Rhizobium sp. SSA_523: one gene and its partner. The protein of the gene in region 2 interacts with the protein of the main gene of each other region in a pairwise test. Links are inferred from orthologs where the notes say so. Each region holds a gene or a part of one and is shown on either strand. Other genes may lie near its edges. The genes, in order: QTJ18_RS21470 and def.

Region 1 (3,148 bases), 470 kb from region 2 along the record:
CTGTCTGACTAAAAGGCTCCGCGTCTAGACGGACCGGTCCCTGGCAGCAGCCCGGCCTTCGTGGAAGCCGGGCCTGTCATCACGCTATGCCTGCAGCCTGTCCCGGTGGCCGGCCGGAAAAGCGTTTTCCGACCAGAACCTGCGTCAAAACAAACCTAAGCGGACGAAGCGTCGGCAGGCCAATGCAGGTCTGCTTAGCGGCCGTCGATCTGCGCGCCGATATGGGCAATGGCCTGCTGATAGACGGATGCCGCATTCCATCCCTGGATCGCCACGAAATTCGGCTGTCCCGGCTGGTAGCCGGCGCCGGCACGCCAGCCGTGACCGACGAGGAAATTGGCGGTCGAGGCCAAGGCATCGGCTCGCGACCGGACCATGTCGATATGGCCGTCGCCATCGCCGTCTGCACCATAGCGCAGAACGTTGAGCGGCAAGAATTGCGTCTGGCCGATTTCACCATGCGCCGCACCCCGAGCCGAAGGGCTGAGATCGCCGCGGGCCACGAGCTGCAGCGCCGCGTAAAGCTGTTCGGTGAAATAGGCCGAGCGGCGGCAATCATAAGCCAGCGTGGTCACGGCGGAAAGCGTGTGCTGGTCGCCGAGGAAGCCGCCAAAGCCGGTTTCCATGCCCCAGATCGCCAGAAGCGGGCCAGCAGGCACGCCATAGCGGCGCTCGATGGCGGAAAACAGCGCCGCATTGGACGCCTTCATGCTCTTGCCGCGCGAGATGATCGCCTGGCCGCCGCGCTTCTTCATGAACTGATCGAATGACAGTTTGAAGCTTTTCTGCCCGCGATCGGCCCGTATGGTGGGACGATTGTATTGGACATCCGCAAGCGCCCGCGTGACCACGGCGGCCGGAATGCCGTTGGCCGGCGCCTGCCGCTTGAAATTGTCCACCCAGGCTGTGAAGCCGGAAGCATCATTGCCGCACTGAGCGGCCTGGGCTGCCGGCGAGAAGATGGCGATCGTCACTGCGACTGCGCCACCCATCAACGTCTTGAACATCGTCATGAGACCCCATGCAAGTTGTTTTGCCGCCGCCACCGATGACGACCGCCGTGCCTATGCGGTTATGCCGGGCGCCTTCCTTACCGACAACCGTTCCGTTTATGAAAAGATCGTGATGCGCGAAGGAGCCCTGCTCTTCCGAGCAAGGCTTGTATCTAAATATACTTAATGAGCCGTATCAGGCTGCCTGCTTGCGGGGCTTGATCAGGCCACGATTGACCAGAAGCTCGGCGATCTGCACGGCATTGAGCGCAGCACCCTTGCGCAGGTTGTCGGAGACCACCCACATGGCAAGGCCGTTTTCGACGGTCGCGTCTTCGCGAATGCGCGAAATGTAGGTTGCGTCTTCGCCGGCGCATTCGATGGGAGTGACGTAACCGCCATTCTCCCGCTTGTCGACGACGAGGCAGCCGGGCGCCTCGCGCAGGATGTCGCGCGCCTGATCGGCCGTGATCTCGTTTTCGAATTCGATGTTGACGGATTCCGAATGGCCGATGAAGACCGGCACGCGAACAGCCGTGCAGGTGACCTTGATCTTGGGATCCAGCATCTTCTTGGTCTCGGCCAGGACCTTCCACTCTTCCTTCGTATAGCCGTCTTCCATGAAGACATCGATATGCGGAATCACGTTGAAGGCGATGCGCTTGCTGAACTTCTTGGCTTCCACCGGATCCGCCACGAAGACGGCGCGGGTCTGGGTGAAGAGCTCATCCATGCCTTCCTTGCCGGCACCGGACACCGACTGGTAGGTGGAGACGACGACGCGCTTGATCTTGGCAAAATCATGCAGCGGCTTCAGCGCCACGACCAGCTGCGCCGTCGAGCAATTCGGATTGGCGATAATGTTCTTCTTCGGGAAACCGGCAATGGCATCCGGGTTGACTTCCGGAACGATGAGCGGAACTTCGGAATCGTAGCGCCAGGCGGAGGAATTGTCGATGACGACGCAGCCCTGCGCGCCGATCTTGGGCGACCACTTTTGCGAGATCGTGCCGCCGGCGGACATCAGGCAGATATCGGTGTCGGAGAAATCGTAATTCTCCAGGTTGGAGACCTTCAGCACCTTGTCGCCGAAGGAGACTTCCGTGCCCTGGCTGCGTGCGGAGGCGAGCGCTACCACCTCATCTGCGGGGAAGCCGCGCTCCGACAGAATGTTCAGCATCTCACGGCCGACATTCCCGGTTGCGCCCACGACTGCAATCTTGAAACCCATAATCCTGCTCTCTTTCTCTTCTCTCCTCGGGTGGCGGAGGGGAACCACGGCATGACGCACGTGCTGTTCCTTGTCCCCGGCCGAACCGGGGAGAGAGCGGTAGGCCAGAGACGTCAGACGGTTTTCGTCGTCGTTTTGGCCTTGGTTTTGGAAGACATATAGACAGGCGCAAACGCACCGGCAGCATATGCCGGGCACAATGAAGCAGCGATGTCGAACACGCGGCGAACCATTCTTGCGTCCTTTCCCGCCAACTCCTTAGAAGATTTCACGCCCGAGTCAAGAGCGCGGCCTGCAACGCCTTTTGCTGGACAAGGCAAGAGCCACGCTCTACCAGCGATACAAAGCCACAGTGATCGGGGCGCATCAATGCCTGGCCAATTGCTCATTCTGCTTTGCGCTGCCATCGTCAGCGCCGGGCTTGTCCGTCTCATCATCTACAAGGCGCATCACCTCGGCCTTGTGCAGGCCCCGGTGGCCCGCTCGTCGCACAAGATTCCGACGCCGACGGGCGGCGGATGCGGCATTGTGATCGGTTCGCTTCTTGCAGGCCTGTTGCTGCCCGGCCTGGACCAGACCTCGCTCATCCTGCTGATGCTCGGCTTCATCATCGCGCTGGTCGGCCTGATCGACGATTGGCGTCCCTTGAGCGCGAGGACGCGCCTGCCCGTGCAGGCGCTGGTGACCGGCCTGTGCATCTGGACCAGCCATGCCACCCTGATCCTTGCCTCGCCGGCCTCCGTCATCCTGACCGCCCTCTCCTTTCTGTTCCTGCTTCTGGCGGGCCTCTGGTGGATCAACCTCTTCAACTTCATGGACGGCATCGACGGGCTGGCAGGCCAGCAGGCGATGATGATGATGCTGTCCGCGATGCTGATCGCCGCCCTGACCGCTCCGGATGCGACCGGCACCTGGATATGGGGCA
Region 2 (3,064 bases):
TCTGCGCCGCCGCATGCATGGCCTCGTGGTCGAGCGGCTTCGACACCCACCAGGCCCGCCTGGCTTCGATGGCGAGCGGCGAGGCGCGTGTGATGATGCGGTAGAGATAATGGCGACGCAGCGCCGAAAAGCGCGCGTCGAAGCCGTCGTCGACGGCCTCTACCTGCAGGATCGACACCTTCTCCCCGGCCATCGCCAGATGCGCATTCAGCGCATTGCGCAGCTTGTAGGGCACCCAGGCCCGCGCCAGATCGGCATGCACCACCTGCCCGAAGGCGTGAACGCCGGAATCCGTGCGGCCGGCCGCGCGAATGGAGACGGTCTCGCCGGTCAGGGAGCGAATGGCCTTCTCGATCGCCGACTGCACGGAATGGCCATTTTCCTGGCGCTGCCAGCCGACATAGGGGCTGCCGTCATATTCGACGGTCATCTTGAAGCGCGGCATCAGGCCAGCCTCGTTCCGGCGGCAAGCGCAGTCCCGCGCAGGAAGGTTTCGGCGTCCAGCGGCTTGCCACCGGCTTTCTGCAGGCGGATCAGTCGGATCGCTCCCTCGCCGCAGGCCACTGTCAGCCTGTCGTCCAGCACCATGCCCGCCTCACCCTTTGCCTCGGCAAGGCTGCTGGCCAGAACCTTGATCCGCTCCGTCCTGCCGGCGATCACGGCTTCGAACCAGGCGCCGGGAAAGGGCGAGAGACCGCGGATGTGATCGTGGACCACAGCGGCCGGCCTGGTGAAATCGATCCGCGTTTCGCTTTTATCGATCTTGGCGGCATAGAGAACGCCATCCTGCGGCTGCGGCGTCAGCGGCAGTTCATCAGCCTCCAGCTTTTCCATGGCCTCGACCATGGCGCGCGCCCCGACCTGCATCAGCCGGTCATGCAACTCACCGGCCGTGGTGTCTTTCGCAATCTCCACCTCCGCCGTCAGCGCCACAGGGCCGGTATCCAGGCCCTTCTCCATCTTCATCACCATCATGCCGGTCTTGTCATCGCCGGCCATGATGGCCCGCTGGATGGGCGCGGCGCCGCGCCAGCGCGGCAGGAGGGAGGCATGGCCGTTGTAACAGCCGAGCCGCGTGCCCTCCAGAACCTCCATCGGCAGAAGCAGTCCATAGGCGACCACCACCGCCACATCGGCCGCATGGGCGCGAAAACGGGCGCGCTCCTCCGGATCCTTGAAATTCAGCGGCGTGAAGACCGGAATGCCGAGAAGTTCCGCCGCCTGATGGACCGGCGATTTCTGCAGGTCGAGGCCGCGGCGGCCGCCCGGGCGGGGAGGCTGGGTATAGACCGCCACGATCACGTGTCCGGCCGCCTTGAGGGCGCGCAGGGTCGGCACGGAAAATTCGGGCGTCCCCATGAAGATGATGCGCAGTGCCATTGGCCGGGTCTCCTCGTTTCGATCAGGCGCCTTCAAACCGGCTCAAGCATAGAAGATCAAGCCCGGATCAGGCAGGGCGTGTCAAAACCCGATCGTGCAGCCGGGATGCATGTGCGACGACTGGCCCCGACGCCGTCAGATGGCCCTGGTCTTGGCTGCCTTAGTGAATTTCTTGATCACCATCTCGCGCTTCAGCCGCGATATATGATCGATGAACAGCACCCCGTTCAGATGGTCGATCTCGTGCTGCAAACAAGTGGCGAGAAGGCCGTCGGCCTCGATCTGGTGCTGCTTACCATCGCGTCCGACATAGTCCACCGTCACGGACGCCGGACGCTCCACCTCTGCATAGTAATCGGGAATGGACAGGCAGCCTTCCTCATAGACCGAGCGCTCGTCCGAGGAGGTGAGAATGGTCGGGTTGATCACCACCAGCGGCTGCTTTTCCTCGCCTTCGCGCGACACGTCGACCACAAGAATACGGCGCGGCACGCCGATCTGTATGCCCGCCAGGCCTATCCCCGGCGCGTCATACATGGTTTCCAGCATGTCATCGGCCAGTTGCAGCACGTCGGAATCGACCTGCTCGATCGGCTTGGACACCTGACGCAGAAGGGGATCGGGGAGAATGATAAGCGGCTTGATCGTCATGCGCTTCCCATAACGCATCTTTTTTCCGGATGAAACTGGCCGGATGACCCGATTTGGCGGATTTTCGCCGGTTTGTTCATGTTTTGATCTTTTCGGCTCCTGCTTTCTTGTTTAGGGTCGTCCGATGCAACACGCAAATGCTTCACTCGTCGATCCGGCTTTGGCCGCACTGCTTGCGGGTCCCATCGGCCTCATTCTGGGCGGCGCGGCCCTTCTCCTCCTTCTCGCCGTCTGGCTTACCCGCCGCGCGGCGAGCCGGCGGCGCGAGGAGATGGAGAACCGCCTGGACACGCTTTTACGGGCGCAGGCCGAAATGCAGGGCCGCATGTCCGCCATGACGGAGGCCCTGGGCAGCCGCCAGGCGGAGCTCAACCGCGCGGTCAACCAGAGACTCGACGGCATGACCCACAGGCTCGGCTCGACGATTGCCGAACAGACCAAATCCACCCATGACAACCTGCGCCTCCTGCAGGAGAGACTGGCGGTGATCGATGCGGCGCAGAGCAATATCCAGACGCTGGCCAAGGATGTGGTGGGGCTGCAGGCCATTCTCTCCAACAAGCAGACGCGTGGCGCCTTCGGACAAGGGCGCATGGAAGTGATCGTCGCAGACGGCCTGCCAAAGGGCGCCTACAGCTTTCAGACCACACTCTCCAACGGCCTGCGGCCGGACTGCACGATCACCATGCCGAATGACGCGCCGCCGCTTGTCATCGACGCCAAATTTCCGCTCGAAGCCTGGCATGCCTTTCGCGACGCGCCCCATCCCGACCAGCGCAAGATGGCCGGGCAGCAATTCCGGCGCGACCTGGAAACGCATATCAAGGATATTGCCGAGAAATACCTTCTGGCCGGCGAAACGCAGGAGACGGCCTTTCTCTTCGTGCCCTCCGAATCCATCTTCGCTGAGATTCACGAGCATTTCGAAGGCGTTGTGCAGAAGGCGCAGCGGCTGCGCATCGTCATCGTCTCGCCATCGCTGCTGATGCTCTCCATCCAGGTCCTGCAGGCGCTCCTCAAGGATCAGCGCATG

The links.
Region 1: the proteins of def (region 2) and QTJ18_RS21470 interact in binary tests that used the Escherichia coli proteins (3 or more experiments, as listed by UniProt). The link is inferred for Rhizobium sp. SSA_523 from one-to-one orthologs.

The regions. Positions count from the first base shown.
Region 1 is NZ_CP129382.1:2,778,536-2,781,683, forward strand. What follows is about bases 207-3,036. They hold QTJ18_RS21470 (aspartate-semialdehyde dehydrogenase), read right to left. Parts: upstream 2,224-3,036; coding sequence 1,189-2,223; downstream 207-1,188. Other genes in these bases: QTJ18_RS21465 (lytic murein transglycosylase), read right to left, coding at 207-1,007; QTJ18_RS21475 (MraY family glycosyltransferase), read left to right, coding at 2,593-3,036. Also shown: more of QTJ18_RS21465, read right to left, coding at 195-206; more of QTJ18_RS21475, read left to right, coding at 3,037-3,148.
Region 2 is NZ_CP129382.1:3,244,204-3,247,267, reverse strand. Bases 274-3,019 are described here. They hold def (peptide deformylase), read right to left. Parts: upstream 2,032-3,019; coding sequence 1,516-2,031; downstream 274-1,515. Other genes in these bases: QTJ18_RS23685 (DNA recombination protein RmuC), read left to right, coding at 2,156-3,019; fmt (methionyl-tRNA formyltransferase), read right to left, coding at 445-1,380; truA (tRNA pseudouridine(38-40) synthase TruA), read right to left, coding at 274-445. Outside these bases: more of truA, read right to left, coding at 1-273; more of QTJ18_RS23685, read left to right, coding at 3,020-3,064. UniProt on the Escherichia coli protein: Removes the formyl group from the N-terminal Met of newly synthesized proteins. Requires at least a dipeptide for an efficient rate of reaction. N-terminal L-methionine is a prerequisite for activity but the enzyme has broad specificity at other positions.